4 regions of the Xenorhabdus siamensis genome follow, and region 2 is predicted to be linked to each of the others. Evidence: predicted binding sites of a transcription regulator. Region 2 holds the regulator's gene; each other region holds the start of a gene.

Region 1 (7,993 bases), on a different contig from region 2:
CTGGACGAAAAAGTGCTTTATCCCTGAGCAATATCTCCACAATGAGCAGATTAAGTATCAAATAAATCACCATATGAATCTGGCTCATGCAATTGCCTGTAAGTTAGTTCATCAATGGGTGCCTGACGGTCAGGTCGGCGCAGCATTAGGATATTCCGCTATTTATCCGCTGACCAGCAAACCGGAAGATAATTTGGCGGCCCAAAACGCCAATGATCTACGCAATTACTATTTCACCGATATCTATCTGAAAGGACAATATCATCAATCCGCATTGAATTACCTGAAAAAGCATGGACTGGCTCCCAATATCGAAGACGGCGATATGGAATTAATCAGAGAGGGCTATTCTGATTTTCTGGCACTCAATTATTATTGCAGCCATACCGCTGCCGCAGCGCCGGCACATGCTCAGAGACGAATGGATGGTTTTAATCCAACAGGTATCAAAGGACAAATTGACGGCTATGAGATCCAACCCGATTACTATCAGATCCATAAAAACCCACAACTTGATACCACAGACTGGGATTGGGCGATTGACCCACTTGGGCTTGAATATCTGTTACGCGATTTATATACCCGTTATCAGAAGCCATTGATGATCACGGAAAATGGTTTCGGTGCTGATGACGTACTGGAATCTGATGGCACCATTAATGACAGTTACCGCATTGATTATCTGGAAAAACATCTTCAGGCTATAAAACGGGCGATGGATTCGGGTGTTGTGGTTCTCTCTTATAATCCGTGGAGTTTTATTGACCTTCTTTCCACCAGCAATGGTTACAAAAAACGGTATGGCTTTGTTTATGTTAATCGCACTGATGACGATCTAAAAGACCTCAACCGTTATAAGAAAGATTCGTTTTATTGGTATCAGAAAGTTATTCAGACACGTGGCGGTTCATTAACTGAATCCTGATTTTCTTTAGGTAAATTTATGATCGAATATTCCGTCGTAGTCACAGCCCCTTCGGGGCTGCATACCCGGCCTTCTGCCCAACTTTGTAATTTAGCCAAAACTTACAATGGCACGATAGAAATTATCAGGGGAGATAAGAGTGCCAATTTAAAAAGCATGTTCAAAATTATGTCAATGGGAATTAAAAGTGGCATGGAAGTCACTATTCGGGTTGAAGGAGAAAATGAAGAGGAAATGGCACAATCAGTTGTGGATCTTATTCGTAATATTAAAGAATAAATTCTACATCTTATCGGTTGCCTATTGGAGATATCTTATGATCTCTTTTGATGAAATGGAAAATATCGCACATCAACTTATTTCCCCGACACAATTAAATAAACATGTTAAATATGGTCATGTAGTTGCGGTTATTCAATGTGAATCCGGGCATATTTATACCGGTATGAATATTGATACTGCCTGTTCAATGGGATTTTGTGCAGAACATGGTGCCATTGCAGATATGATAAAACATGGAGAAAACCGGATAGTGAAAATTATCGCGGTTAATCAACGCGGGGATATTATTCCTCCTTGTGGTCGCTGTCGGGAGTTTATCAGTCAGATCAATAGAAAAAATATCCACGCCGAAGTGAAAGTAAACCAAGAGTTAGTTTTATCGCTTGGCGAGTTACTGCCGTTTGATTGGAAAAACGCGTAGGGTATTTTATTATTATTTTGTGTCTGGCCTATTTATGTCTGGCCTAATAGAAAAACTGCCCGATTTAATCATTCGGGCAATTTCTATTATTCAGGTAAGTTAACCACTGATAATGTTATTTAGCCTCTACCGCTTCCATTCCGACCAAACCAACTTTCAGATAACCAGCCTTGCGCAGAGAATCCATCACGCTCATTAGCGTTTCATAATCCACAGTTTTATCCGCCTGGAAGAAAATTATGGTTTCTTTATTGGATTGAGTTGTTTGATCCAGTACCGAAGACAGCGTATCACGCTCAACCAACTGATCACCAACATACAGTTGAAGATCTGCTTTTACTGTCAGAAAGACCGGTTTCTCTGGTCGCGGTTGTGGTTTGGCTGACGATGCAGGCAAATCGACTTTGATATCAACTGTTGCCAGTGGTGCTGCCACCATGAAGATGATCAACAACACCAACATCACATCAATAAATGGCGTGACGTTAATCTCGTGTAATTCACCGTTATCGTCCAAATTTTCATTAAGACGTATTGCCATAATTGATTACCTTGCTTCTGCTTGTTCCGTTTTTCTGTCAGCCAAATCAAGATCACGACCAAGCAACAGAATTGCCTGTGCCGCCGTATCACCTACTTGCCCACGATATGATGAAATCACGCGGGCAAAAACGTTATAGATAACTACCGCCGGAATTGCAGCGACCAGACCCAATGCTGTCGCCAAGAGTGCTTCTGCGATACCCGGAGCAACAACCGCCAGGTTAGTCGTTTGTGAATGCGCGATACCAATGAAGCTGTTCATGATCCCCCAGACTGTACCAAACAGGCCGACAAACGGTGAAATCGCGCCGATAGTCGCCAGATAACCGTTTCCACGTCCCAGATGACGGCTGATTGCCGCAACAGCTCGCTCCATGCGGAATGAGGTACGCTCTTTGGTGCCATCTTTGTCAGTACTTTCAGCAGATAAATTGCGTTCAGACTGTGCTTCGTTCAATAACAGACGGCTGATACTATTCTTACCGAAATCAGCGGCAATTTTCACGGCTGCATCCAGATTAGCAACATCAGCCAATGCCAGTTGCTCTCTGCGTAAACGGCGACGAGCCATTAATAACTCACTTCCTTTGGAGAAGAAAAGTGCCCATGTGATAATAGAAGCAATCACCAAACCTACCATGACGCTTTTTACTACAACATCCGCATTCTGATACATCCCCCAAACGGAAAGATCCGTTGCAAAACCGCTGGACAAGTTTTCAGAACCTTCCACAGCAATTGATTCCGCTGCGCCTGCTTCTGTTATTTCAGTCACTTCGGTAGTGACTGTTTGCTGTTCAGCCGTCGCTGACGTATCCGTTTTCTGAGCTTCGCCTTGCTGTGGATCTGCTTTCGTCTCCCCTGCTTGCGGAGCCGTGGAAGAGACTGGTGTTGCCGGGGCCGCTACCTGAGTGGCAGCCTGATTTTCTGGCGCAGCAGCCGCTGTTGTTGGTACGGTATTAGCTGGTACGGTATTAGCTGGTGCGGTATTAGCCCACGCTGAACCTGTTAACCCGAGTGCCAATAGAATAGAAGCTGTCAAATTACGCATCAGTTAGCCTTACTCTCTTTTTTATAGATTCTGTTACTTAGCAATGAATCGCATTTACTCATCTTGCTAATCCTAATATATCCTGAGCCATAGCTCGCTTTTCCACCTGATAAGGTTCCGTTTAACCCTATTTCATGCTTTTCATCACGTGAGGGAAAAGTCCATTCCAAATGATATCAGACATTGAGCGATTTGATAGTAATTATCATTACTATTTAATAAAAAAGTGGTAATGAAAAGGGGCGATTGCACCACAACCCTCTTTTTCGCTATCACCGATTACCTTGAATTTTCGTCAAGTTGCAAGAATCTCTTTGTAAAAAACATGACAAATCTTTTAACTTGCAATGATTATTTGAGTAATCAACGTTAATTGAGGGGGAAATCATATGGCAAAAGAAAAGAAACTGGAGACCAAACTGGTTGATATCGGAAGAAAGCATAAATTCACGCTTAATGCTGTCAACCCCATTATCCAACGAACTTCATCCGTCATTTTCAAAACGGTTGAAGATTTGAAACACGCCATAAAACATCGTGCTAACGGTGAACTATTCTATGGACGTCGTGGCACATTGACGCATTTTGCTTTTCAGGAAGCAATGGCAGAACTGGAAGGTGGCGTGGGGTGTGCACTGTATCCATCCGGTACAGCCGCTATTACCAACAGCATTCTGTCATTTGTAGAAACAGGCGACCATATTTTAGTAGCAGGGACAGCCTATGAGCCGACGCAAGAGTTTTGCAATCACATTCTCAAGAAGCTGAATATTGCCACCGATTATTTTGACCCAATGATCGGAAAAGAGATTGCCACGCTCATTCAACCAAATACAACGGTTATCTTTCTGGAATCCCCCGGCTCCCTCACGATGGAGGTTCAGGATGTCCCTGCTATCGTGCAGGCTGCCCGGCAGGTTAATCCTGAAATTGTCATTATGATCGATAATACATGGGCTGCCGGTATTCTCTTCAAGGCATTGGATTTTGGCGTCGATATTTCTATTCAATCCGCCACAAAATATATCATCGGCCATTCGGATGGCATGTTGGGCACGGCTGTCGCCAATAAACGCTGTTGGGATCAATTGCGGGAAAATTCTTATCTGATGGGACAAATTGCCGACCCCGATACGGTTTATTCCGCAACCCGTGGATTACATACGCTGGCTCTCCGTTTAAAACAACATGAAGAAAACAGCCTCGAAATTGCCAAGTGGCTATCCCAACGGCCTGAAGTTGCTGAGGTTTATCACCCCGCTCTACCTTCTTGTCCCGGGCATCACTACTTTCAACGTGACTTCACTGGCTCCAGCGGGTTGTTCTCTTTCCGCCTGAATATTAACCTGAACCCCACTCAACTTTCTGATTATCTTGATAATTTACAACATTTTAAAATGGCGTTTTCCTGGGGAGGATTTGAATCGTTAATTTTGGGTATATCACCTGAATCACTCGCGAGTTTACGCCACTATCATTTTCCCAAACATTATCATTTCCCCAAAAAAGAAAGAACGTTAATCCGTGTACATATCGGGCTCGAAAATCCCCAAGATCTGATTGCTGACTTGGATGCCGCTTTTACCCGCATTGCTGTGCGTTAACATAATAAATAACTTAATACATAATGATCGTGCCCCTGAATGGCTATCTTCCGACTACAGATGGCCACTGTTTTCTTTCCTTATCTTCAATTGATTCTCTTCATGCTAGATCAAATCAACTCCCACACAGCAATTTTGCGGTACACTGGGACACATGTGTTTATTTGATACTTTTTGTTGTTGTTCAAAAACGGTTGTGTGAAGGTATCGTGCAGAAATTACAGGATAAATAATGGAAACGTTAAGCGGGATCGTGTATGCACTTTGGCAGCATGATTTTACCCAACTCACCAATCCCGATGTCATCTGGATTATTTATGGTGTTATCTTTGTCACACTGGTGTTAGAAAACGGTTTGTTACCCGCCGCATTTTTGCCCGGCGATACTCTTCTGGTCCTTGCTGGTGCGTTAATAGCCAAAGGTGTTATGGGATTCTTTCCGACCATCATTTTATTAACTATTGCAGCAAGTCTCGGCTGCTGGTTAGGTTATTTGCAGGGACGTTGGTTAGGCCATACCCGGATCGTCAAGAACTGGTTGGCTCAGCTTCCTCTACAGTACCGCCAACGTGCCAATATCTTATTTGCCAAACATGGCCTGGCGGCGTTGCTCATCGGGCGTTTTCTCGCCTTTGTCCGTACTCTCCTGCCAACTTTTGCAGGTATTTCTGGACTGAATAATAAACGCTTTCAATTTTTTAATTGGTTAAGTGGCTTTTTATGGGTCATCATAATCGTGAGTTTTGGCTATATCTTGAATCAAATCCCTTTTGTCAAAGCGCATCAGGATTTGGTCATGAATATTTTGATGATCTTGCCTGTCATTCTGTTGATCAGCGGTCTTACCGCATCTCTATTGATGTATTGGCGCCACAAAAAAGCGTCATCAAGAAAACGTAAATGAATATATTGGTTATTCATCGCTATTTCAAAACCCTTTGTTTTCTCTGGTTATTAACTTATCAATCTTAAAAGTAAAACAATTAGAGTCCGCTCCGACAGGTATCATGATTGTCAATGATTTGAATTCTAAACAAATTTTGACAGAAAAATTAAGTAACCTTGAATAGAGTGGACTCTGTTACTGCAATAAACCGACATAGACAAGCGACAGCATGTTAGTGATATAGCCAAAAGCTTACATTATTCAGTCAGTAAGGACGGTTATTATGCAAAATCTCACTTTCCATCCTCCTGCCAAAGTCATTTTTGACAAAATTTACCGCATCTTCTGTAAGAAAAATGGGATGCTAAACGTGAAAAACTCCTGCAATATGCTGAACGTATTCGGAATTTCAACTTGATGCCAATCCAATACCGAATATGCTCAGAAAACTAAAACAGCAAGGTTTGATTGTGTTAGATGAACAGCAGGATATTACGCTTGCTGCCAGTAAGCGAACTTACGAAGCGTCCATCTGATATGCCAAATCTGAAGGAGGTAAAAATGGGTCAGCAGACAATCATTAAACTCGTTGATGGAAACCTTATGCCACAATTAGGGCTTGGGGTTTGGCAAGCGAGTAATGAGCAGGTTATTAACGCTATCCACACCGCATTGGAAGTAGGCTATCGTTCTATTGACACTGCGGCAATTTATCACAATGAAAAAGGCGTAGGGAAAGCATTACAAGAAAGCAATATTCCACGCGAAGAGATTTTTATCACAACCAAACTGTGGAATGATCGCCATCAGGATGCACAAGTTGCATTACAAGAAAGTCTGGATCGGCTAAAACTGGATTACGTCGATCTCTTCCTAATTCACTGGCCCGTGCCCCAGCAAGATAAGTATGTTGAAACTTGGAAGCAATTCATTGAGTTGAAAGAGTCGGGGCTGGTGCACAGTATTGGTGTATGTAATTTTCACATTGAACATTTACAGAAATTAATATCAGAAACAGGCGTCGCACCTGTCATCAATCAAATCGAACTGCACCCACTGATGCAACAGCGACAACTTCATTCATGGAATGCCACCCACCATATTACAACTGAATCCTGGAGCCCATTGTCTCGCGGTGGAAAAGGCGTTTTTGATCACCCCATAATTGAAAACCTGGCTGTTAAATATGAAAAAACACCAGCTCAAATTGTTATTCGCTGGCATCTTGATTCTGGCATGATTGCTATTCCCAAATCAGTAACACCTCACCGTATTAAAGAAAATTTTGCCGTTTTTGATTTCAAATTAGAGAAAGAAGATCTGGCTACCATCGCCAGGTTAGATATAGGTAAACGTCTCGGCCCCAATCCCGATACTTATAATCTGACTGTGCTCAATTTAGGATAGAACTCATATAAAATCTTAATGATAATCCAGAACAATAAACTAAAAAATCATGCCTGAATTCTGCTCCCTACAGAGTTCAGGCAGTTTAAATACAAAGTTTTTTATTCATGACTTTTTGTGATAGGTTTTCGTTTATTAATCTACGGTTTGAAATGTATTTGTATAATTTATTGTTTGTATCCGATATGAAATTATACTTTAACAATACTCAGTAGATTTGGTTATTTAATTGATAATGTATCTAATTGATAAAAATATGATTGAGAGGTGCTTATGTGGAACATATCTCCGCAAAGAGGACATATGCAATTTTTAGCTAATTTTATGTCACCTATAGAGGCTAATATTATCCTTGGCAGGATGTTATCTGAGGGTATCCACGCAAAAATAATCGATGAAGGCCTAGTATGGAATAACCATATGTATTCCCATGCGTTTGGCGGAGTAAAGCTACTGGTACATCGTTCTGACCGTAAGCGCGCTGAAGAAATACTTTCTAAGATTAACGATAACAAATATTTATTAGATGAAAAAAAACCTGACCTTGAAGCGCCTGCTTCAACACCACCAAAACGACCACTTTCTGTATTAATCAATTCCTTTTTGGTTATATTATTATTTTTTATGATTGGTATTGCATTACCATTAAAATTTAATTACCAGTTATCAAAACAGAGTTAAATATAAAATACCCCTGTATAATTCGCTGCTATATCAATAATTAAAAAACCAATCAAACTTATAAGAAATATAAATAATAACTATGTTTACTATCTATATACAAACCACGAGCTACTCTTGCTTTATTACTTTAAATAACAGAAAAAATAAACTGATCGGTGAAAACGTTATTTATAGTGATAAGCGTCATAAA
Region 2 (7,993 bases):
TGGCGTGAAAGCCTTGATGCTCTTATTTATTTAATACGAAAAGCCTTTACTCCATAACTCTTACAACCGTTTTCTGATTAAGGCATTTGCCTTAATCAGACCAACACAACTCTTTTTTCTCCATTTTATTTCTTTTCACACCGTACTTGTTATACATCACGCTATACACCACTTTCCCGGCATTATTATGTCTGAATTTTGGCTGAACCCAACAATCTCTCTTATCAACCAACAATCTCTCCCATCAACCAGTAGCGACACGCGTCCAGCTAAGGTATCATTGCCCGCTATATTATTGGTACACGCCCTTTATCAATCGAATTTATGGCAAAAGAACAAACTGATCGCACCACACTGGATTTGTTCGCAGATGAACGCAGGCCAGGGCGACCTAAAACAAATCCGCTGTCCAGAGATGAACAGCTTAGGATCAATAAACGCAACCAGTTGCGCCGGGATAAAGTCAAAGGACTGCGTCGGGTGGAACTCAAACTCAATGAAGATGCTGTTGGTGCTCTCAACCATCTGGCAAAACAGCGCAATATCAGCCGCAGTGAATTGATTGAACAGATGTTGCTGGCTCAACTGGCAACAGAGAATCGCCTTACCAATTAACGGCTTTAATTCAACAGAATGAAGCGGCGTCACCACACAAATCTGACAGACTTGTCACTGATGTTTGGTCAAAATAACGTTTTTCATTTTAATAAAACTGCTATTTTTCCTGCTGATTTCAGCGTGACGTGTATAGATTTAATACACTAATAGAACAAGAGGTTAATCTACTTTATGGCAATAATAGGTATATTCTTCGGCAGCGACACTGGCAACACAGAGAACATTGCCAAAATGATCCAAGAAAAACTGGGCGGTGCTGATGTTGCGGAAGTTCACGATATTGCCAAAAGCAGCAAGGAAGATCTTGAAGCCTTCGATATCCTGCTGCTAGGCATTCCAACCTGGTACTACGGCGAAGCTCAATGTGACTGGGATGATTTCTTCCCAACTCTGGAAGAGATCAATTTTGAAGGGAAGTTAGTTGCCCTGTTTGGTTGTGGTGATCAGGAAGATTATGCAGAATATTTCTGTGATGCTATGGGCACCATCCGCGATATTATCGAACCTCGTGGTGCAATCATTGTTGGACACTGGCCAACTGAAGGGTATCACTTTGAAGTATCTAAAGGTATGGCTGACGATAATCACTTCATTGGTCTTGCTATTGATGAAGATCGCCAACCAGAATTGACCGAAGAGCGTGTTGATGCTTGGGTACAGCAGATTAAGGCTGAAATGAGCCTATCAGAGATCCTCGGCGCATAAAAGATACCCTCGTGTGTGTATTAAGGAAACAATTACCTTTTACACGGGATAATTCTTAAATTATGTGTCATGATAGCGAAGTGGGCATGGTTTTCATTTTCAATATCCATGCCTATAATTTACAGCGTGAAACTAAATCATAATTCTCTCACGATACCCCAAGTATCACAAGTTCACTAAACTCAAGTTACAGGACTGAATCCGCATGACCGACAACAATAAAGCATTGAAAAATGCTGGACTTAAAGTAACACTTCCTCGCCTGAAAATTCTGGAAGTGCTACAGGACCCAGAATGCCATCATGTCAGTGCGGAGGATCTCTATAAAAAACTGATTGATATCGGTGAAGAGATTGGCCTCGCCACTGTCTATCGCGTGTTGAACCAGTTCGATGATGCCGGCATTGTCACTCGCCACAATTTTGAAGGCGGTAAATCGGTTTTTGAACTCACTCAGCAACATCACCATGACCATCTGATTTGCCTCGACTGTGGTAAAGTGATTGAGTTCAGCGATGAGTCCATTGAAGAACGTCAGAAAGATATTGCTGCACGTCATGGAATCAAGTTGTCAAATCATAGTCTCTATTTGTATGGTCACTGTACTACAGGTGATTGCCGTAAAGATAGTACGTTACATGATGAGAAAGCATGATAAGAAGACACGATAAGAAGTGATACATGCTACTCACTTCCAATATCTGCTCTTGTCAAAAGGAGCTGCTGCCGATTAGCTTAAGCTAATCGGCAGGTTGCTTTTTTTACAGGTGGTTATTTTTGATATACGTCTTCAATTCGACTAAAACGCTTACCATCAGTGCTAACAGAACGGACTTTCACATTACCTTCAACGTGCGGTCTTTGTCTGTCATCATAAATTTCCCAAGTTTTGCCATCATTCAATGAATACTGAATTGCCAACCCCGGCAAGGCAATGTTTGCTTCCAATGTCCCTGACACAATCCTTGCTCCCGGTATTGGTAATCGATATGCAACATGCGCTTTATCCAGTTTTGCCATTTCACGTTGCCCCATTAAATTGGCAAAACGACGCCAATCATTATTGAGTTTATCGGTTTCAACATACCGTGTGACTCCGCCTTTATACTCCCTGCCCTGTTGGTAATTCTGTTCCCATTCAGCCTGATGCCACGCACGTTCCGCCAGCGGCAGCAAACGCGGATAAATCATATATTCCATTTGCTGATCAGTACGCACCGTTTCACTCCATAACAGCCCTGATACGCCATACGCCCCTGGCCAACGTTTATTACTGGTGGTATTGAAATAGTTACCATTGATATCCACCGAAGTTTCGGCATTTTGTGGCATATTATTTGGTGCAAAACTGAAGATTTTGGCTTCATCATTAAAACGGGATGCCCAATAATAGCCCCGCTCTTTCGGATTGACTTCGTACGGCATATCTAGGTAAACATAATCAGGGCTGGAAACAACGACACGATAACCTTTGTTTGCCCAGTCATTAACGGAATCATAACCTCCCCAATAGAGCGTATCCCAAAAGTTTACCGTAACATGCTGAGTAGCAAAGTCTTTAGCCGATTTCGCATGTTTCAGGCCATCCTGCCATGACTGCATTGTCTCAATACCATGAGCATTGACAATCTTACTCACTTCAATTGCGAAGTAACTGGCCAGCTCATCAACATCTTTGATAATGCCCTTCGTAATCATTTTTTGACAAGCCTGAGATTTTGCCCATGGTTTGTCTTCGATTTTTTTATTTATAATCCCCTTACCCGGTTCAATTGGGCCATCTTTATCCTGATAACCCGCCCCTAAACGAATATTTTTCGCTTCATCACCGCCAAAATGCCATGTTTTCAGTGGCGCCCCGGCTTCTTTGTGCATGGCAACGATTTCACTGATGACTTTGTCAACAAAACGTTTGGAAGAATCCATGCACGGGTTCAGATAGCTATGGCGATCGTAAAACTGTACAGATGTCGTATTTGAGGTATCCGTCGGATCGAGCAAACGGTACTCATTGGCTTCCTGTACCTTTCCTTCTGCCATCAACTTCTTATAACGGGCTTCCATAGACATTACCGCTGCACGAGCATGGGCCGGAATATCAATTTCCGGGATCACCTCTATCTGACGAGCCTTAGCATATTTCAAGATATCAATGTAATCCTGACGGCTAAAATAGCCACTTCCCATATTATTACTTGTTGGCCCTGAGCCTAATTGTGGTAACAAACATTGTGTCTCAGTTAAATCATGACAACGTTTGCTGCCAATTTCTGTTAATTCCGGTAAACCGGGAATTTCCAGGCGCCAGCCTTCATCATCACTCAAATGGAAATGGAATTTATTCAGTTTATAAGCCGCCATTTGATCGAACAGACGCAAGACAGCTTCTTTACTATGGAAATTCCGTCCGACATCAAGAAACATCCCCCGATACTCAAATCTGGGTGCGTCTTTTGCTGTTAATGTGGCTATTTTCGGTACACCATTGGCCGGAAGAAGGGAAAACAGTGATTGCAGGCCATAAAATACACCGGACTCATCAAAAGCAACAATTTGTGTTCCCTTAGTAGTGATATTCAGGGAATAAGCCCCTTTAACCCGCCAATCACCGGTAAAATTGTCAGCATTAATCTGAGTTACAACCCGATAACCGCTGTCGGTTAACTTAATGTTATAATCAGCAAAACGCTCTCGAATAACCCGAATTGAAGCGTCACTCAACCCTCCCAGTTCCAATCTCACTCCATGAGATAAATTGACATCCTGTGAATGAATGGATAATTTTCTGGGCGTCGGGATAATTTGCCCACGCAGTTTATCCTCATCCATTAATGACATCTGGCTGTTTTTCTCAAAACGGCTTTCAGGTGTCATCAGGATATTGTTATCCGTCGTCGTTCGTTTCCACTGCTCCCCTTTAAAATCAGATAAAAACGCACTCAGATCCTCAGTATCAGTATTAGTCAATACCTTGGGAATAGCATCACCGGAAGTGGCATACCAGCGCGGCATAAAATCTGTACTATAAATCTGCCAGTATTCGCCAATAATTGGCAATGAGACCTTTTCTTTGGCCTTGATCCCCGTGAACTTTTCTGTCGGTTCTAATTTATACAAATCACCTGTGATATGCGTGATTTTGAATTGCTCATGATCAACTTTCAGAATTTGGCGAATGCTATGAAAATAAAGTGCCCAATCGGCGGAATCAATTGCCTGATCACCATTGGTCAATGTGATATTAACCCGATTACAAGCGGCCCCATTTGCACCTAAGATGGCACAATCAGTCCCATGTGATCCGGCCTGGTTGTCTACGATGCTGAAATTCACATTTAACTGACTAAGTGAATCCACTATCTGCTGTGATAACATTTTCGCATGAATATTTTCCGCATAAGTACCTGCCGTGAACCCAGCCGCTATGATAATTGCTGCTAAAGTGTGTAATTTAATGCTTTTCATTAATGACCTCGTCCGAGTTTCTTATTTTGGCCCAGAACAGAAGGCTGTCTTTGATATCACAAAACGGTTTTGTACGACGGTTTTGTACAACAGTTTTGTACAACATAGCATCAATGCGAAATAACCCTATACAAAATGTGACTATAAGGCAATTTTTAATCTTGGCAGGAGGAGTTAATTTTCATTACGAGACTTTTAATCATAAAAAAAGCGCGATAATAATCGCGCTTTTCGTGTATTCAACTGACATTATTCTTTAGAGATTTTCGCCCAAGTATCACGCAAGCCTACAGTACGGTTAAACACTAAACGTTCAGGACTTGAGAGTTTGCTGTCAGCACAGAAATACCCTTCACGTTCGAACTGATACGTTTTTTCCGATTGTGCTTTTGCCAGTCCCGGCTCAACAAAACCTTTACGTACCACTAATGACTCTGAATTAATCGTAGACAGGAAATCCTCTTTCGCCCCTGGATTCGGTACACTGAACAGACGGTCGTACAAATAGAATTCCGCAGGGGCAGCATGTGCGGCACTTACCCAGTGAATAACCCCCTTCACTTTGCGACCATCAGCCGGATCTTTATTCAGCGTCTGCTCATCATAGTGACAGTAAATAGTGGTGATATTACCTTCTTCGTCTTTTTCGACACGTTCAGCTTTAATCACATAAGCGTTACGCAAGCGAACTTCTTTACCGAGTACCAAACGCTTATATTGACGGTTTGCTTCTTCACGGAAGTCTGCGCGATCAATATAAATTTCACGGCTGAAAGGCACTTCACGACTACCCATTTCTGGTTTATTTGGATGGTTAGGCATTGTCAGAATGACTTCACCTTCCGGCATATTTTCAATCACCAATTTTACCGGATCAAGAACTGCCATAGCACGCGGCGCGTTTTCATTCAAATCATCACGGATACAAGATTCCAACGCGGCCATTTCAACGTTGTTATCCTGTTTAGTCACCCCGATACGACGGCAGAATTCACGGATCGCAGCAGAAGTATAGCCACGACGACGCAAGCCGGAAATCGTTGGCATACGTGGGTCATCCCAGCCATCAACAATGTTTTCTGTCACCAGCAAGTTAAGTTTACGCTTGGACATTACCGTGTATTCCAGATTTAGGCGGGAAAACTCATACTGACGTGGGTGACAATCAATTGTGATGTTATCCAATACCCAGTCATACAAACGACGGTTATCCTGAAACTCTAACGTACATATAGAGTGAGTGATCCTTTCCAGAGCATCAGAAATACAATGGGTGAAATCGTACATCGGATAGATGCACCATTTATTACCGGATTGGTGATGTTCTGCAAATTTAATGCGATACAGAACCGGATCGCGCATGACAATGAATGGAGAAGCCATGTCAATTTTTGCCCGCAGACAGGCTTTACCTTCAGCAAATTCACCAGCACGCATTTTTTCGAACAGAGCAAGGTTCTCTTCCACACTGCGATCGCGGTACGGGCTGTTTTTACCCGGCTCTTTTAACGTGCCACGATATTCGCGGATCTCATCTGGGCTTAATTCATCGACATACGCCAAACCTTTATTGATCAATTCAAGCGCGTATTCATACAGATTATCGAAATAGTTAGAAGAGTAGCGAATATCACCACTCCACTGAAATCCTAGCCACTGAACGTCATTTTTAATCGACTCAACGTACTCAATATCTTCTTTAACCGGGTTCGTATCGTCAAAACGCAGGTTGCATTGGCCCTGGTAATCTTGTGCGATGCCAAAATTCAGGCAGATCGACTTCGCATGTCCAATATGCAGATAGCCATTAGGTTCAGGCGGGAAACGGGTATGTACGGATGTATGTTTACCAGTTGCTAAATCTTCGTCAATTATCTGACGAATAAAGTTTGTCGGGCGAGCATCTGCCTCACTCATCGTTTTAATCCTTAATGCAAAAAGCGCTTCAATAAACCCTTTATAATCTATTAAGCTGAACCGAGAAACAACAATTAGTTAATGGGAAATGGACGGAAAGAGCAAAGTTAGTGCTAAAAAACGATTTATGTACAATGAATTATGTGCAATTGGCAAATTTATTTTCAAACTCCATTCCTCTTTCACCTGTCCAATAAATTAGAACTATTCAAATGAAGTATTTTTATATAATTCGGTGATCGCCGAAACGATCACCGTTAGCTTGGAAGGAGAAATACATTAATCTATTTCATTACCTGAAATAAATTTGATTCTTTAGCAATAACATGACGTTCAGCCATGATACTGACACCTGCATAGTCATCAATATTACTGATAACAATCGGACTTATCATTGATTTAGCATGAGTGTTCAGGTATTCAAGATCCAATTTCAATAATGGCTCCCCTACTGTCACTTTCACACCTTCTTCAACCAAACGCTCAAAACCCTTACCTTGTAAAGAAACAGTATCAATACCCATGTGGATAATCACTTCAACGCCGTCATCTGCCTCAATACACAGTGCGTGATTAGTATCGAACACTTTCACCACCGTACCTGAAATCGGTGAAAAAACAGTATCGGAGGTCGGTTTAATAGCAATCCCATCACCCACTAATTTGCTGGAAAAAGCTTCATCCGGGACATCCTCTAATTTAACCAATTCACCTGTTACAGGAGCAATTAAGGTTAAAATGGCTTTTTCCTGCGACTTACGATCTTTTTTTATCTGAGTGTCAGGCTCTAGATCCTGGCGTTTCGTTTCAGCCGCAATGGGCCCTTTGGTGATAACTTTCTTCATGGCATTGGCAACCAATTCTGCGCGGGTTCCAATAATAATCTGAACACTCTCTTTGTTCAGACGGATAATCCCGGAAGCACCAAGCCGCTTGACTGCTTGTTCATTAATCAAACCTGAGTCTTTTACTGATAAGCGTAAACGGGTAATACAGGAGTCAATACCCGTTAAATTGCCTGAACCGCCTACTGCTGCAATATATTTATACGCTTCTTCCTCAATATTACCTGGGCCAATGGTTTTTGCAGCCATATCGATATCATAACCATCCGTTTGTCCGGTGGAGAACAATTCACGTCCCAGTGTCAACAGGTTGAACTTTTTGATCGTGAAACGAAATATCACATAGTAGAGACAGAAGAAGACCAAACCTTGTGGAATAAGCATGTACCAGTGAACGGCCAACGGATTGCGTGAAGAGAGCAGAAGGTCAATAAAGCCAGCAG
Region 3 (7,993 bases), on a different contig from region 2:
AGGATAGCAACGACAATACCGAGGATATACAGAGAAAAGACGATACTTGCGCCCTGTTTATTAAAGAAGGCTGCGGCAAAGACGGCGAAAATAGCCAGCCGTGCACCACAAGACATAAATGGGGCCATCATGATAGTAATCAGTCTTTCGCGTGGAGCATCCAGCGTTCTGGAGCCCATCACGGCCGGGACGTTACAACCGAAGCCAACAATTAGTGGGACGAAGGATTTACCCGGCAATCCCAAAGATTGCATCAATCTGTCCATCACAAATGCTGCCCGGGCCATATAGCCAGAGTCTTCAAGGAAAGAAAGAAACAGGTACATCATGCCGATCTGCGGAACCAATGGCAGCATGGTATTGATACCACCTCCGATGCCCTGCGCAAGGAAAATCGTCAGCCAGCCGGGGAAGTGGAGTGTATGGCCGAGCCACTGCATACCATCAATGAAAATAGCAGAAGAAGCACCATCAAAGATAGGCTGTAAGGCACCACCAATATTAATCGCCAATACGAACATGAGGTACATGACAAACAGAAAGATAGGTACACCTAGCCAGCGATTGAGGATAACTCTGTCCATCGTCTGAGTCAGCTTATTGGGGATTGCGGAGTGGATATCAGTGACTGCCAAACACAATGCGTTGATCGCTTGATAGCGGGCGTCAGCAATAATCAGTTCCGGCTCCTCAATTTGCTGCTGTTGCAGGCGGGTTTTACTTTCAGTCAGTTGCTTCTGAGTCAGGCCCGAACGTGTAAAGCTGTAAATATCACCTTCCAGTACCTGTAAGCTGATCCAACGACGTTGTTGTGGATTGAATTTCTCCGAGATCTGGCTGGCGAGAAGATCGACTTCCTGCAATAAGGTTTTGGGGTAATTAACCAACATCGGCCGAAGAGTTTGTTGATATTGGTCAATGGCATCTTTCAGCGCGTCTATCCCTGTAGAACGGGTAGAAACGAGTGGGATCACCGGACAACCAAGGCGTTGTTCCAGTGCTGTGATATCAATGTTGATATGTTGGCTTTTGGCGATGTCCAACATATTCAGGGCAATAATACAGGGAATGCCAAGCTCGATAATTTGCAACGAAAGATAGAGATTACGTTCCAGATTCGAAGCATCAACGACGTTGATAAACATATCAGCTTCACTACTCAGTATGTAGTGGCAGGCAATTTGCTCGTCAATCGAGGTTTGTTCAGAAATGGTAGTAAGAGAATAAGTACCGGGAAGGTCGACAAGGTCTATTTGATGATTTTGGGTGGAAAAATGCCCAGTTTTACGTTCAACGGTAACTCCAGACCAGTTACCGACTCGTTGTCGGGAGCCTGTAAGTTGGTTAAATAAAGTGGTTTTCCCAGAGTTGGGATTACCGATCAAACCTATAGTTAATTGCTTCATCATACTTTTTACTGATTAGGAATATTGCATGTCATTACATTCAGTTTAGACTGTACTGAATTTAGACTTCATTCTGCTGGATTTACTGCTAATGTGAGGAATGCTAAGTCTTTTTTACGGAGGATAAGATTGACTCTGCGTGTTTCTATTTGAATGGGATCGCCCAAGGGCGCTACCCGGATGACCTGAAATGTGGAACCGGGTAACATTCCCAGAGACAATAACTTCTGTCTGTATGCTGGATTTATCTGTGGAAAGAATCCCAGAATTTTATAGCTTTGATTTGGAGTCAATAACATATAACATTCCGCCAAAATTCGAAAGTTAGTGATTATGAGAATTATTATCCTCAATAAGGCAAAATTCACAAGAAAAAAGTACATTAATTATTTTGAATTAAAGTACTAATGAGAATAATATGCAATACCAATACTATGTATCTATCAGTATTTATCACGAATGATGATGGAATAAGTTGATATTAATCAGATTAATGATGATTTTATTGAAATTAAAGTTATGTAAAGAATGTTGGGGAGAGCTAATAACAAGCTCCAATAAGAAATGGAGCTTGTTGATATTTATTTTTTCTATGAATTTTTCAAATATATTTTGTTTTACTCATTAATTTTTGGTGGATGAAGTAGGTCACTTAATGGCACCGGAACACGGGCATCATCCTGGTGCTCACTCCAAAGTGTCGAGTCATACACCCACCATGCTTCAATTTTCAATTCGTAGAAACGGCGTATCGCATTACCATAATAATCAGTGATAGGACGGGCCTTTTTCTTTCTGATATTCTCATCTGGATAAGTTTTCAGGAAGAAGTAATCATATGTTTCTTGTAATTCATCGTCGGGGACTTGATAGGCATGACCAATGAATTGAGAACCTGCGAGTATCAACGATGAGTCAGGCATAGCGATGCTACTGTATATTGTACCGCTGACACAAGGGTTCATGCACAGCTCCTGAGAGTGCCGGGTATCTTGTTTTGAATACCAAATTAAACTTAATGGATTATATTTAGGAATATAAAAGAGCGTCGATGACCAAACTGATTCTGCGTCTGGATCATTAGTGGCAAGATTAAAAAATCTTATATTGCTGAGTAAGTCAAAACTGCTTTGGACATATTTATTCATAAATTATTCCTTAACAATTTGAATTTTTGCTATGTTTTTAATTTTATTAAATAAATTACCATTATTATGGCATGTGTTATTATGAAATATATTGATTATTAAATATATTGCGTGATGAATTATACGGGTTATTAATGAGGAACGTCAGCCATTATCACCTATTTAAATTTATTATATTGCCAATAAAATAAAGTCATCACAATGAAGGTCATGTTTTTTTATGTATATGATTGAGAAATGTTTTCAGAAATAGAAATAAGATTACATTAATTAAAATTCGTCTTATTGACCAGAATAAACTGGCCCAGTCGGGCCAGTTCGGGAAATATTTTATTGAAAGAGATTAACGTTTTTTCTCAAGAGCGGCAGCCAACGCATCACTCATGATACTGTTGGCCAATGGTGCAGAGTTTGATGCACGGAAATTATGGCGACCTTTGCCATTTTTGCCGCGCTCATTGCTATTACGTTCATGACGATTACCCCCCTGAGTGCTGCCACGGCGAGCTGGTGTTTCACCCGGCTGTTCATCAAGGCGCATCGTCAGGGCAATACGTTTACGGTTCAGGTCAACATCCATCACCTTGACTTTCACGATATCACCTGTTTTTACGACGGAGTGTGGATCTTCCACAAAGTGATTGGATAGGGAAGAGATATGCACTAATCCATCCTGATGCACGCCAATGTCAACGAAAGCACCAAAGTTGGTGACATTGGTGACAGTGCCTTCCAGAATCATACCTGTTTGCAGATCATTCATTGTTTCAATACCGTCGGCGAAAGTCGCTGTTTTGAACTCAGGGCGTGGATCACGACCGGGTTTCTCCAACTCTTTCAGGATATCGGTGACTGTTGGAATACCGAATTTTTCAGTTGTGAAATCCTGAGCCTTCAAATTGCGCAGAGCGGCTGGATTACCCATCAGTTCCGGCAAAGTCTGTTTTGTTATTGTCAGAATTTTTTCAACGACCGGATAGGCTTCTGGGTGAACGGTGGAAGCATCCAGCGGGTTATTGCCCTGATTAATGCGCAGGAAGCCCGCACATTGCAGAAAGGCTTTTGGCCCAAGGCGTTGAACTTTTAATAATTCTGCACGGTTGTTGAAACGACCATTTTTGTCACGCCAATTCACGATATTCTGGGCGACAGAGCGCGTCAGGCCGGCTACGCGGGTCAGCAAGGAAACTGAGGCAGTATTCAGATCGACACCAACGCTGTTTACACAATCCTCAACGACTGTATCCAGTTTTTTGGCTAGCAGGGTTTGGCTGACATCGTGCTGATACTGGCCGACACCAATGGATTTAGGGTCGATTTTCACCAGTTCTGCCAAGGGATCTTGCAGACGACGGGCGATGGAGACAGCTCCACGCAGAGAAACATCCAAATCAGGGAATTCTTGTGCGGCTAGCTCTGAAGCGGAGTAAACAGATGCGCCAGCTTCGCTGACCACGACTTTCTGCGCAGTAACGTCAGGATACTGTTTCTGAACATTGGCAAAGAAGCGTTCTGTTTCACGGGATGCAGTACCATTACCGATAGCTACCAGATCAACATTGTATTTGCTACATAAGGCTGCAACGGCTGCCGCTGCTTTGTTTTCTTGACCAGTATGCGGGTAAATGGTATCCGTAGCGAGTAGTTTGCCTGTCGCATCTACAACCGCAACTTTTACTCCTGTGCGGAGACCCGGATCTAATCCCATTGTTGAACGCATTCCCGCAGGTGCTGCCATCAACAGATCGTTCAGGTTACGGGCGAAAACGTTGATCGCTTCATTTTCAGCTTTTTCGCGCAGCGTCCCCATCAGTTCGGTTTCCATATGTAACAGCACCTTAATGCGCCATGTCCAGTTCACAACAGCCTTGCGCCAATTATCAGCCGGCGCGTTATTCAGGCGCAGGTTCAAATGCTCTGTGATGATCTGTTCGCAGTAACTTTCCTTAGGGGATTCTTCAAATTGAGGATCAGCATTCAGGGACAGTTGCAGGATACCTTCATTGCGTCCACGGAACATGGCAAGGGCGCGGTGGGATGGTACAGAGGTGATAGCTTCATGGTAGTCAAAGTAATCGCTGAATTTGGCACCTTCTTCCTCTTTACCTTCAACAACTCTGGCAACCAGATGTGCATTTTTCCACAAATATTCACGTATTTTCACCAACAAAGAGGCATCTTCAGAAAAACGTTCCATCAGGATATAGCGGGCACCATCCAATGCGGCTTTGGTATCTGCAACGCCTTTGTCAGCATCAACATAAGCACTTGCAGCCGATTCCGGCTCTTGCTGTGGGTCTTGCCACAGCAGGTCTGCTAATGGTTCCAGCCCGGCCTCAATGGCAATCTGCCCACGGGTACGGCGCTTAGGTTTATAGGGTAGATAGAGGTCTTCCAGTTCGGTTTTGCTCAGAGTGGTATTAATAGCTTCAGCCAGTTCATCCGTTAATTTTCCCTGTTCTTCAATGGATTTTAGGATAGTCTGGCGACGGTCTGACAGCTCGCGTAGATAACCAAGGCGGTTTTCAAGCTGGCGAAGCTGTGTATCATCCAGACCACCTGTGGCCTCTTTACGGTAACGGGCAACAAAGGGAACAGTATTTCCTTCATCAAGTAAGGTAATAGCTGCCAGGACTTGTTGTGGTTGAGCCTGTAGCTCACCAGCAATGATTCGACTTAAAGATTCATTCATGGTCTGTTTTCTTTAACTTTCTCAGCGTCTGTAGCTATCAGCAGACAGTGATAAATTTATCTGATCTACTCTTCATTCAAATTGCCTTTTGATGGCAGCAACTTGAAATCCATTAAGTACAGATGCTGACAGGGTTCAAACTTGACTCCATTATATACGTACAGAGCGCGATAATTTCCAGTTTATGCCTTTTATCTTTCAGGTTACTTGTTTTTGGGCTGTTACTTGTTGTTGTGATGCAGCTCGAAATCTATCAGGTATAGCACAATATTTCTGTCAGGTTGCGACAGAATTCATCGAATATCTGCACGGTTAAGATATAGTACTGCGCCATTAATCATATTTTCTCAAGTGGGGTTTTCATGGGCAAAAGTAACTACATTACCCGAGAAGGCTGGCTGGCGCTTGATCAAGAACTGAAGTATCTCTGGAAAATTGAGCGCCCAAAAGTCACTCAGGCTGTGTCTGATGCAGCCGCATTGGGGGATCGTTCAGAGAATGCAGAATATATTTATGGTAAAAAAAGGTTAAGGGAAATTGACCGCCGTGTGCGCTTTTTATCCAAGAGATTGGATGTTCTGCAAATTGTGGATGCTGATCCGCGGCAGGAAGGAAAAGTTTTTTTTGGGGCCTGGGTTAAAGTCGAAAACGAAAACGCCGAAGAATATATTTTTCGCTTAGTGGGGCCGGATGAATTTGACCCTGCAAAAAAATGGATTTCAATTGATTCACCTGTGGCAAGGGCGTTGCTTGGTAAGCAGGTCGATGATGAAATTACCGTCATGACACCTAATGGTAAGGTGGTTTACTGGATATTGGAAATTAGTTACCAGCCACTGGAAGCATAAAAATCAGGTGTAAATGGAAACAGGAAAACAAGGATGAAAAACAGAAACATAAGCAACCATTGCCAATATTATAGATATTCATAGAATACATGACCTTAATATCTTTTAGAGCATGGATTTTCTGTGAGAATAATGGATATTGCGAGCATGGAACATCTTGGGAGCTGAAACATGCAAGAGAGTTACAAAATCCTTGTTGTTGATGATGATATGCGTTTACGCGTATTGTTGGAGCGCTATTTATCGGAGCAGGGTTTTCAAGTTCGTTGTGTGGCAAATGCAGAGCAGATGGATCGATTGTTGACCAGAGAATCTATTCAATTGATTGTACTGGATTTAATGCTGCCGGGCGAAGATGGGCTATCTATCTGTCGAAGATTGAGAAGCCAGCATAACCCGCTGCCCATCATTATGATCTCCGCGAAAGGGGAAGAAGTTGACCGGATTGTTGGTTTGGAAATCGGTGCAGATGATTACCTTGCCAAACCTTTTAATCCGCGGGAACTATTGGCACGTATCCGTGCTGTCCTGCGCCGTCACTCTAATGAATTGTCTGGCGCCCTGACACCGGATAACGCGATAGTCACCTTTGGTAAGTTTAAGCTGGATCTTGGGACTCGTGAAATGTTTCATAAAGATGAACAACTGTCCCTGACCAGTGGTGAATTCTCTGTACTGAAAGCATTGGTATCCCATCCCCGCGAACCTTTATCACGGGATAAGCTGATGAGTCTGGCACGAGGCAGGGAGTATGGTGCGATGGAGCGTTCCATTGATGTGCAGGTTTCCCGTTTACGTCGTTTGATTGAAGAAGATCCTGCCCATCCTCGTTATATCCAGACTGTTTGGGGACTAGGATATGTTTTTGTTCCTGACGGTAGTAAGGCGTGAGCTATCAAGGTTAGATTAATAATTAGCAAGGTATATATAAATTGTAGTAAAGCATAACTGGAAAGAAAGCATGAAAAAATTCAGGCTCCAACGGCATAGTATATTCCACCGTGCCCTGTATTGGATATTGGCGATGCTGTTGGGCAGTCTGACGGTCAGTTCTTTGGCCGCTTATCTACTATTATTAGTACTGGAAAAATCATCGTTTCTAGAAAAATCGCCATTTATTAGTGTGTTACCGTATATCTTCATCAGTGTGTTGACGACAGTATTATCCGTTTCTACGGCATTCTGGTTTTATCTGCGTGCCCAAAAACAGCACCTAACCGCCATACAACAAGCAATAATAAAGATGGGAAAAGGGAAAGTTGTTACGGCATTACCTGAATCAGGAGCACCTGCCATCCAGTCAGTTATCCGGGCATTTAATCAAATGTCAGTGAGAGTTAAATCATTGGAGGATGAGCGTGTCATTTTTATGGCAGGCATAAGCCATGATTTACGTACCCCACTGACTCGTATACGGTTAGCGATCGAAATGATTGGTGGAGAAGATGATTTCCTGTATGAGTCGATTATTCGTGATATTGAAGAGTGCAACACGATCATTAATCAATTTATCAATTACCAGCAGGCCGGGCTGGATGCCATAATAGTCCGCTGTGAATTAAATCAACTTATTGAGGACGTGATTGGTGCAGAAAAAGCGGTAATGGCAGAGAAGACGAACACAGAAAATAATAATAATGCCGAAAAAAATATCGAAGATAACCTGTCCACTGCTCCTGTTTTCATTATGGCTAATCCGCTTTCAGTTAAACGTGTTCTGGCGAATATGTTCACTAATGCCCATCGCTATGGCAATGGTTGGATTCGCATCAGTAGTGGGGCTACTGAACAATTTGGCTGGTTTCAAATAGAAGATAATGGGACAGGTATAACACAAGAAGAAGCAACAATTTTGTTTCAGCCTTTCAGGCAGGGAAAACAGAGTTACAGTAATAAACT
Region 4 (7,993 bases), on a different contig from region 2:
TTGTTACACTTGGTATTTACCTGCCAAAGTTTAATCAACATACGAGCCAGATAGCTATCTCTACAATTACTTTAGTTGAATTGATCTTGGGTACAGAAAAAGTTCAAATCCTGAAAGAAGCCTTACAACAGTAGAAAATTTTACCTCACGATTAACAATCCTTCCTTTATGATGTACAAGCTGCGTTTCACTAGGGTAATTTACATATGCCAGGCCAATCAGCTTCCGAGGTATTCTGACATGTCATTATTGCCGAAGGTAAACTTGCGGCTGGGAAGTTTCAGGATGCTGGGTTACGCCTAAATCAGCCCGATACCATTGTTTAAGGGTATCATCACGCAGGACATCCTGTGGTGTGCCGGATGCAACTAACTTTCCTTGATGTAATAGGATAATTTTATCCGCATAGAGTGCGGCCAGATTGAGATCATGCAATACGCAGCAGACCGCAAGAGGGTGTTGACGAGTCAGATTATGAACAAGTCGCAATGTATGCTGTTGGTGGTAAAGATCCAATGCTGAGGTTGGTTCATCCAAAAACAGACAGGACTCTGTTGGCTCTGGATGCCAGAGTTGAGCCAGAGTCCTTGCCAATTGAACACGTTGCTGTTCTCCACCAGAGAGTTGCTGATAATTCCGATGCCTCAGTTCTTCACACTCTGTTAATGCAATTGCATCGTCAATAGCGATTTGTTTATGAGCGTTTTCATGAGGGACTCGTCCCATTGCAATAATTTCTTCCACACTGAAAGGAAAAGAAAGTGAACTGTATTGCCGCATTACTGCACGGATCCGTGCAAGTTTTTGGGTTGGCCATTGGGGCAGGGGAATTCCTTGTAACAGGCATTCGCCACTGTTTGGTGAAACATAACCGGTTAACAGCCGTAATAGCGTGGATTTACCTGCACCATTGGGACCAATAATTGCAACCACTTCTCCTTGATGGATAGAGAGCGAAATCGCTTTGATGATTTGGCGCTGCCCAATGAAGTAGTTCAGATTTTTGGCTTCAAGTAAACTTTTTGTCATTATCGGCTCCATTACAAACGGCCTTTTGATGGTTTAAGGATTAACCCTAAGAAATAAGGGGCACCAATTAAACCGGTAATAAGACCAACCGGCATTTCGGCGGGAGCAACTAACGTTCTGGCTAATGTATCCGCAGTTAACAAAAGACATGCACCACCTAGCGCTGATATTGGTAGTAACCAGGAATGATCACCACCAAACCGCAATCTGGCAAGGTGGGGAATAACCAAACCAATGAAGCTGATAACGCCACTCAACGCGACCGCACAGCCAATCAGTAAGGCACTAAGTAGTAGTAATTGAAACTTAGTTTGTTGGACATTAATGCCTAAATAGTGAGCTTCTTCATCGCCTAATTGCAGTAGATTGAGTTTTCGAGATTGACTGAATGCTAACAAGCTGACAGGAATAATAATAGAAGCGGCAATAATCAGTGTCGGCCATTCAATCTGGCTCAGTGAACCCATCATCCAAATGGTAAATTGACGTAATTGCTGGTCATTACTGATATAACTCAATACACCGATAAATGACATGCACAGTGCATTGATGGCGATACCTGCAAGCAGTAATTTCGATAAATTACCGTGGCTATATTTATTTAATGAAAAGATCAGTAATGAGACTAATAAACTACCGCCAAAAGCTGCAATAACATGACCATACAACGCAATATTTTCAGATAATATGTTGTTTGGTAAAGAGAAAGGCAAAAAGGCAGGCACAACAATGATGATTGCTACAGTCAGCGCAGCACCACTGCTGATCCCCAATAATCCGGGATCAGCAAGAGGATTACGAAATAAACCCTGCATTATGGCACCGGAAACAGCCAGCGCACCGCCAATCAGAATCGCCAATAGAATGCGTGGTAGCCTGATATTTAACCAGATTTGCCACTGTGGGTCATCCAAAGAGGATTCCCACAGAGTTTTAAAAGAAAGAGGCAATGCCCCCATATTGGCTGAACTGATTGCCAGAATAAATAGCAATACGCCCAGTAACATCAAACCAAAACTGGGGGATTGGGTACGACTCATTGCACTTTCTCCGCAGCTTCACGGACTTGTTTCATCACTTTTGGAGTGTGGATACCGAATCCGAGTAAGCTCATTTCATCCACAACGACAACCTGTTTTTTCTTTCCTGCCGGAGTAAAGTTCAGGCCCGGAAGTTGCCACAGTTTATCCATACCACCTAGCGTTTTCAGTCCTTCGGTGCTGACCAGCAGTAAGTCAGGCTGGCTGGCGATAACACCTTCCTGAGATAAAGGGCGATATCCTTTGAATCCCTGCATGGCATTTTTGGCACCAATGGCATGAATAATCTTATCCGCCGCGGTTTGTTGGCCGGCTGCCATTGGCATAATCCCTCCGTGACTCATAACAAACATCACTTTTGTGGGGATGTTTGACGTGGTGATTGCAGCCAATTGTTGTTGATATTGAGTGATTAGCTCTTCACCACGTTTTTCCTGGTTGACCGTCTTGGCGACGGTCTTGATTTTTTCAGGAACGGCTTCTAACGAGGCTTTGCTGGTCACTTTAATAACTTTCACACCGGAATCTTCGATTTGCTTGAGTGCCAGAGAAGGTTGGGCCAATTCACTAGTGATCACCAGTGACGGGCGCATAGACAAAATTCCTTCTGAATTCAGCATTCGCATATACCCCACATCTGGCAATGAGAGTATTTCCTTAGGGTTTTGACTGGTACTATCCCTGGCAACAACATGCCGTCCCTCGCCAAGTGCAAAAACAATTTCAGACACATCACCGCCAATTGCGACAATACGTTCAGCGGAGAACGCACTGGAGGAGATGGCAAGCATAAATGTTAGAAGCCACTTTTTCATGCTACACAAGTTTCCTTTTCTGGTTGCAGTTTAGGTAGTGCGGCAATTTGTTCGCGCCACTGTGTCTGCTCAGGAGTACCTTCGGTACGCTGACCATACAGTTGGGCGATTTGGTTACCATTCACATCGAACAACTCAAGGCTGGTGACGAAACCATCTGTTGTTGGCTTGCGTGTGATCCAGCTTTCAGCAATAGCACTTTCAATCAGGTGCAACGTGAAATTATGATTAAAAATATTAGCCCATTTCTGAGAAGAGTTTTCTTCCTGATACGGCATCAGACGCTCAAGTTTACCAGTAAAGATCTGGATACAACCGCGATTTCCAACAAAGATCATAATTTCATTTTGATCTTTGTGTGCAACTTCAAGGATCTGAGTCAGGGCGGAATTCTCTACACGGTAAGCCAAATCATCTTTGACAGCATTGAAAATCTGCTGGCGATTCAGATTATGACGTTTCATCATGATGAAGAACTGGTGAACGTCGGTCATTGCACGCCATTCTTCATCCAATTGTGTTTTCAGCTCTTCAGTCACTTCTGCATATTCAGGGGCTTTTTCAGGTTTCACTTCCAGTGCCGGGTTTTTATCTGTCTGATATTTCTCAATCAGGGCTTCCCATGCAGCCATATCAGTATGTTCTGTTGTATACACTTTGTGCAGAGCATCACCCTGGCGATCAAAGAACTGGATACTGTGACGTATACCATTTTTCGTAGGTTCTACCAGAGAGAAAACACAGCTCCAATGTTCAAAGAACATACGTAAATCCAGTTCACGCGGATTGAGGATCAGACCAACATGCTGGCTGAACTTCGTGTTTTCGTAACGGCCAACCTGTTCGTGGACAGCAAAATCATTGCGGGTAATGGCCTTGGTTTCACCGACTGTTGCTAGTTCTTGCAACAGGGTAGGAGCATCAACGTTCAGACGTTTTGCGTCGATACCGACACGACTGTGCAGTAATTCTCCTTCGCTGACATTAAGATAAGCGGCTAAGTCGCGTGCATATTTAGCTTTATTATCCGCTTTTGCCTGTAGGTAACGTTCATAAAGTGACTGATTCACAGATACTAGCTCCTTAAAAAACTACGTTAAAGGTTAAAAATTAGTGCTGCTATTCTTTACTATCGGTAGTCTTTACTACCGATAGTCTTTACTACCATAGTCTTTACCATTGATAGCTGACAAACAGTTTGGCATTGCGGCCACTCTGCGGTGCACCCAGTGATGAGTAATATTGCTTGTCGAAAGCGTTGCCGAGTACGATGGAGGTCGTTACACCTTTTAGCCGGTCTTCACCGTGGTAACTGATGTAGAAGTCATTGACGCCATAGCCTGCATACTGGGTAACTTTTTGTCCACGTTCATTTTTGTCACCATTAATGCCTCTGAACTGGGTACGTTGAGTAAATTTACCGATCCAACCAATAGAAAAACCGCTACTGGAAAGAGGAATATCTAGTGTGCTGGTCACCGTATCAGGACTGAGGCTTTTGATAGTCTCGCCAGTCTGTTCGTCTTTGCCAGTTGTACGGTTGTAAGCCAGATCCCATGAGAAGTAATCGGAATCATAGGTCATTGATGCATCCCAGCCCCAAATTTTTGCTTTGGGGATATTCAAGGAAGTCGTAAATCCTTTCCTAGACTCTACGGAAGTGGCGATATAGTCTTTTGCTTTGGTATCAAAATAGCTGGCTTTGAATTTTAGACCATCATTGCTGGTAAAGAGATCATCGAAACGGAGCCCAAAGCCATATTCCTGAGTTTCATTGCTTTCAGGGCGTAAGTTAGGATTCGGCTTCCAGTAATTGGTGAAAGTGATGAGGCCTTTTTTTGTTTTTCTATCCATAGAGAAGTGTTTGGAATCATTATACATCTCCCCCATTGTCGGCGAACGGAATGCCTGAGAGTAAGAAGCAAACAGCATCGACCAATCTGTTGGGGTGATACTGATAGCACCTTTTGATGACCATTTGTCGGCATTGATATCTTTATATTTATCATTTGATGCCTTGTAATTGTCATAACGTGTACCGACGATAAATGAAACTGGCAAGTCACGAATGGTTATCTCATCTTGAATCCAACCGGATGCAAAACGGATGTCTGCATGCGGGAATCCATTTATACCATTGCTGCTTGGTTTTTGTTTCTGTTTATATAGTTCGCCACCATAAGTAAATTGATGTGCAGCGAAGGAGTTGGCACTCAAGTGAGAACGGTTTTCCAGTTTTATACCGTAAGTTTCCTGTTTACGGCCTTCAAAACCATTTTTTTTACTTTTAGCATTAATGCTAATGTTGGAATAGTAAATATCTGTTCTGAAATTTAACCAGTTATATTCTGCCGGATTTAACTTATAAGTCAGTTGCGCGTCACGTTGTGTTGTGGTGCGATCAGTCTGTGCTGTTTTATCTGCTGTTTTGACAGATTGTGGGTTCAGTGGTTCATTAGCCTTATTACGGTAATAACGAAGTTCGCCACCGATTGATTGGCTGTCATCAATTTTCCATGTCCCTTTAGTCAGTACATTGCCGATAATCTCATCATTTTGGCCTTTTACCCCGCCGCCATAACGAATATTGCCAACATCACGGGTACTGAAACTAAATAGACCATCAAGATTATCGGTTCTACCAAATGCGGCTCCGCCGAATCCCCAACTGTGATCCCCAGTTGCGGCACGACTAAAAACACGAAAACCAGTATCTTGCCCCGCCTGTAAGAGATCTGCGGCATCAACCGTCTGGTAGGCAATAACCCCACCTAATGCACCACTGCCATAGAGCAGGGCAGATGGACCACGGACAACTTCGACTTGTTTAATCAGTGAGGGATCAAGGAATATGCCATTAATATGCCCGGTATCAGTACCCTGACGAACGCCATCAACCAGCATTAAAACGCCTTTTTGAGAGTAACCACGCAGGTTGATATCTTGCCCATTAGCGCGCCCATAATCCGCAGTATTAATCCCAGGGATCTTGCGCAGCAAGTCATTTGCATTGCCTGCAACTTTACTGCTGGCTGAGTTACCTTCAACAACTGTTACCATCATAGGTGCTTCAAAACTGTCGCGCTGATTCCCTGTGGCATAAACCGTCAGCGTATCTTTATGATGTTTATTATTCTCTGCTAAAGCTGTTTTTTCATCTGGGATGGTTGCTGCGTGAGCAGAAGACAACCCTGTCAGAATGACAATACTTAGTGCAGACAATTTCAGGTTTGGTGGTTGAATTCGGGTCATATAGGTTATCTCCATAATTTTGCTGTGTTTTAAAGCATACGAATGGTTTTGAAACATATATATTGTTTTAAGAACCATTGAGATGCATCACGGTGAATTCTCTGAATTGTTATTACGTCAGAGTAAAGTTATCGGTTTGTGTCGAATCACGATGTAACACAAGAAGGATCTGTTGTTGCAAAGGATTGATGTAGTAGCACAGGCAATCAGTTAATTTTTTCATAACCCAATATGAACATGAACAATAATTATTCTAATACTGAGAATAATTATCGTTTCTGTCTTGGTTAACTTCAAGCTATTTTTTTATGTGGATATAACTGACTCAATAGATTGGTTTTGTATGATTTTTCAAATGGGGGATGGCTCCTGCTCTCACGTGAACAGAAGCCAATAAAAACGATATTCAGAACCGGCTTTCAATTGCTTCGGCCAGAATACTAAGGAATTGTTCGGTGTCTTGCCAGCTAAGGCATGGGTCAGTAATAGATTGTCCGTAGGTCAGGGGTTCTCCCTGCATGATTTTTTGAGAACCTTCCACTAAAAAACTTTCTGCCATGATACCCGCAATAGCCGTTGAACCAGACTGGATCTGTTGGCTGATATTTCTGGCTATATCCAGTTGTCGGCGGTGAACTTTTTGACAGTTACCATGACTGCAATCGACGATCAAGCGTTCTGGTAGGTTGAATTCACGTAATTTCTGACAAACTGCTGTAATATCTTCAGCACTGTAATTCGGTTTTTTTCCACCGCGCATAATGATATGTCCATAAGGATTTCCACTGGTCTGATAGATGGTCATCTGTCCATCTTTATCTGGTGACAAGAACATATGTCCGGCACGTGATGCTCGTATCGCATCAATAGCAATATCAATATTACCGTCAGTACCATTTTTAAATCCGACTGGACATGACAATGCCGAGGCCATTTCCCGGTGGATTTGGCTTTCTGTTGTTCTTGCACCGATTGCTCCCCAGCTAATTAAATCCGCAATATATTGCCCAATGACCATGTCTAAAAATTCTGTGGCAGTGGGCATTCCCAACTCATTAATATCAATTAATAACTTACGGGCGAGTGATATCCCTTTATTGACCTGACAGGAACCATCCAACATAGGGTCTGAAATCAATCCCTTCCAGCCAACAACAGTACGAGGTTTTTCGAAGTAGGTTCGCATTACGATTTCCAGACTGTGCTGATATTTTTTACGCAATACGTGCAGACGTGAGGCATAATCAAGGGCGGCGTCAACATCATGAATAGAGCAGGGCCCAATGATAACCAGCAAACGTTGGTCGTTGCCCGTAAGAATAGCTTCAATACGTCTGCGTGATGCCGTCACATTTTGCAATGTTCTTTCTGATATGGGATATTGTTCAGAAAGTGTTTTAGGTGTTATTAATCTGTCAATTGGGTAGGTTCTTAATTCATCTGTTTTGTGCATATACTTTCTCGAATTCTACTTCATCTTGGAATGCAGTCTGGCGTAATTGAAATTACAATAACTCAACCTCCAACAAATTCAATAGTCAATAATTACAATTACATGAGAAATTGCGAGTATAAGATTGTAACGGTATTTTGAGATGTACTGATATTTCCAGGATCAGAACATGCGCCGTTTCAATCCCATACTGTCAATAATTTTGGTTGAAATCTCCTCGACAGAATAATTGGTAGTATTTAAGTAATTAATTTTGTTTTTGCGGAATAAGGCTTCAACCTCAGTAATTTCGATTCGACATTGCCGTAATGAAGCATAACGACTATTTTCTCTCCGTTCTTCCCGGATAGCGGCCAGTCTTTCCGGGCTTATTGTCAATCCGAACAGTTTCTGCTGGAAAGGTT

Evidence for each region. Region 2 encodes Fur, which represses iron uptake genes when iron is present. Its sites were predicted from a motif close to ATAATAATGAGAACNACTATCAA; they were not measured.
Region 1: the regulator Fur is predicted to act here: its motif matches at 3,415-3,437, upstream of exbB (tonB-system energizer ExbB).
Region 3: the regulator Fur is predicted to act here: its motif matches at 1,734-1,756, upstream of feoA (ferrous iron transporter A).
Region 4: the regulator Fur is predicted to act here: its motif matches at 6,390-6,412, upstream of AAC852_RS07990 (TonB-dependent hemoglobin/transferrin/lactoferrin family receptor).

The regions. Positions count from the first base shown of each region.
Region 1 covers NZ_JBBMXE010000020.1:84,596-92,588, forward strand. The annotation lists gene AAC852_RS18540 (glycoside hydrolase family 1 protein) at 1-925, shown strand, start outside; gene AAC852_RS18545 (HPr family phosphocarrier protein) at 944-1,204, shown strand; gene AAC852_RS18550 (cytidine deaminase family protein) at 1,242-1,628, shown strand; gene exbD (TonB system transport protein ExbD) at 1,744-2,169, opposite strand; gene exbB (tonB-system energizer ExbB) at 2,176-3,222, opposite strand; gene metC (cystathionine beta-lyase) at 3,612-4,826, shown strand; gene AAC852_RS18570 (DedA family protein) at 5,059-5,730, shown strand; gene dkgA (2,5-didehydrogluconate reductase DkgA) at 6,274-7,119, shown strand; gene AAC852_RS18580 (putative signal transducing protein) at 7,423-7,800, shown strand.
Region 2 covers NZ_JBBMXE010000008.1:145,658-153,650, forward strand. The annotation lists gene AAC852_RS08865 (TetR/AcrR family transcriptional regulator) at 1-57, shown strand, start outside; gene ybfE (LexA regulated protein) at 325-615, shown strand; gene fldA (flavodoxin FldA) at 790-1,323, shown strand; gene fur (ferric iron uptake transcriptional regulator) at 1,529-1,978, shown strand; gene AAC852_RS08885 (beta-N-acetylhexosaminidase) at 2,095-4,788, opposite strand; gene glnS (glutamine--tRNA ligase) at 5,038-6,705, opposite strand; gene nagE (N-acetylglucosamine-specific PTS transporter subunit IIBC) at 6,990-7,993, opposite strand, start outside.
Region 3 covers NZ_JBBMXE010000005.1:240,694-248,686, forward strand. The annotation lists gene feoB (Fe(2+) transporter permease subunit FeoB) at 1-1,406, opposite strand, end outside; gene feoA (ferrous iron transporter A) at 1,475-1,705, opposite strand; gene AAC852_RS05030 (pyridoxamine 5'-phosphate oxidase family protein) at 2,024-2,554, opposite strand; gene AAC852_RS05035 (Tex family protein) at 2,898-5,246, opposite strand; gene greB (transcription elongation factor GreB) at 5,609-6,094, shown strand; gene ompR (osmolarity response regulator transcription factor OmpR) at 6,266-6,985, shown strand; gene AAC852_RS05050 (ATP-binding protein) at 7,056-7,993, shown strand, end outside.
Region 4 covers NZ_JBBMXE010000007.1:281,755-289,747, reverse strand. The annotation lists gene AAC852_RS08010 (heme ABC transporter ATP-binding protein) at 247-1,032, opposite strand; gene AAC852_RS08005 (FecCD family ABC transporter permease) at 1,041-2,069, opposite strand; gene AAC852_RS08000 (heme/hemin ABC transporter substrate-binding protein) at 2,066-2,884, opposite strand; gene AAC852_RS07995 (hemin-degrading factor) at 2,881-3,954, opposite strand; gene AAC852_RS07990 (TonB-dependent hemoglobin/transferrin/lactoferrin family receptor) at 4,058-6,136, opposite strand; gene AAC852_RS07985 (3-deoxy-7-phosphoheptulonate synthase) at 6,543-7,589, opposite strand; gene ppsR (posphoenolpyruvate synthetase regulatory kinase/phosphorylase PpsR) at 7,752-7,993, opposite strand, start outside.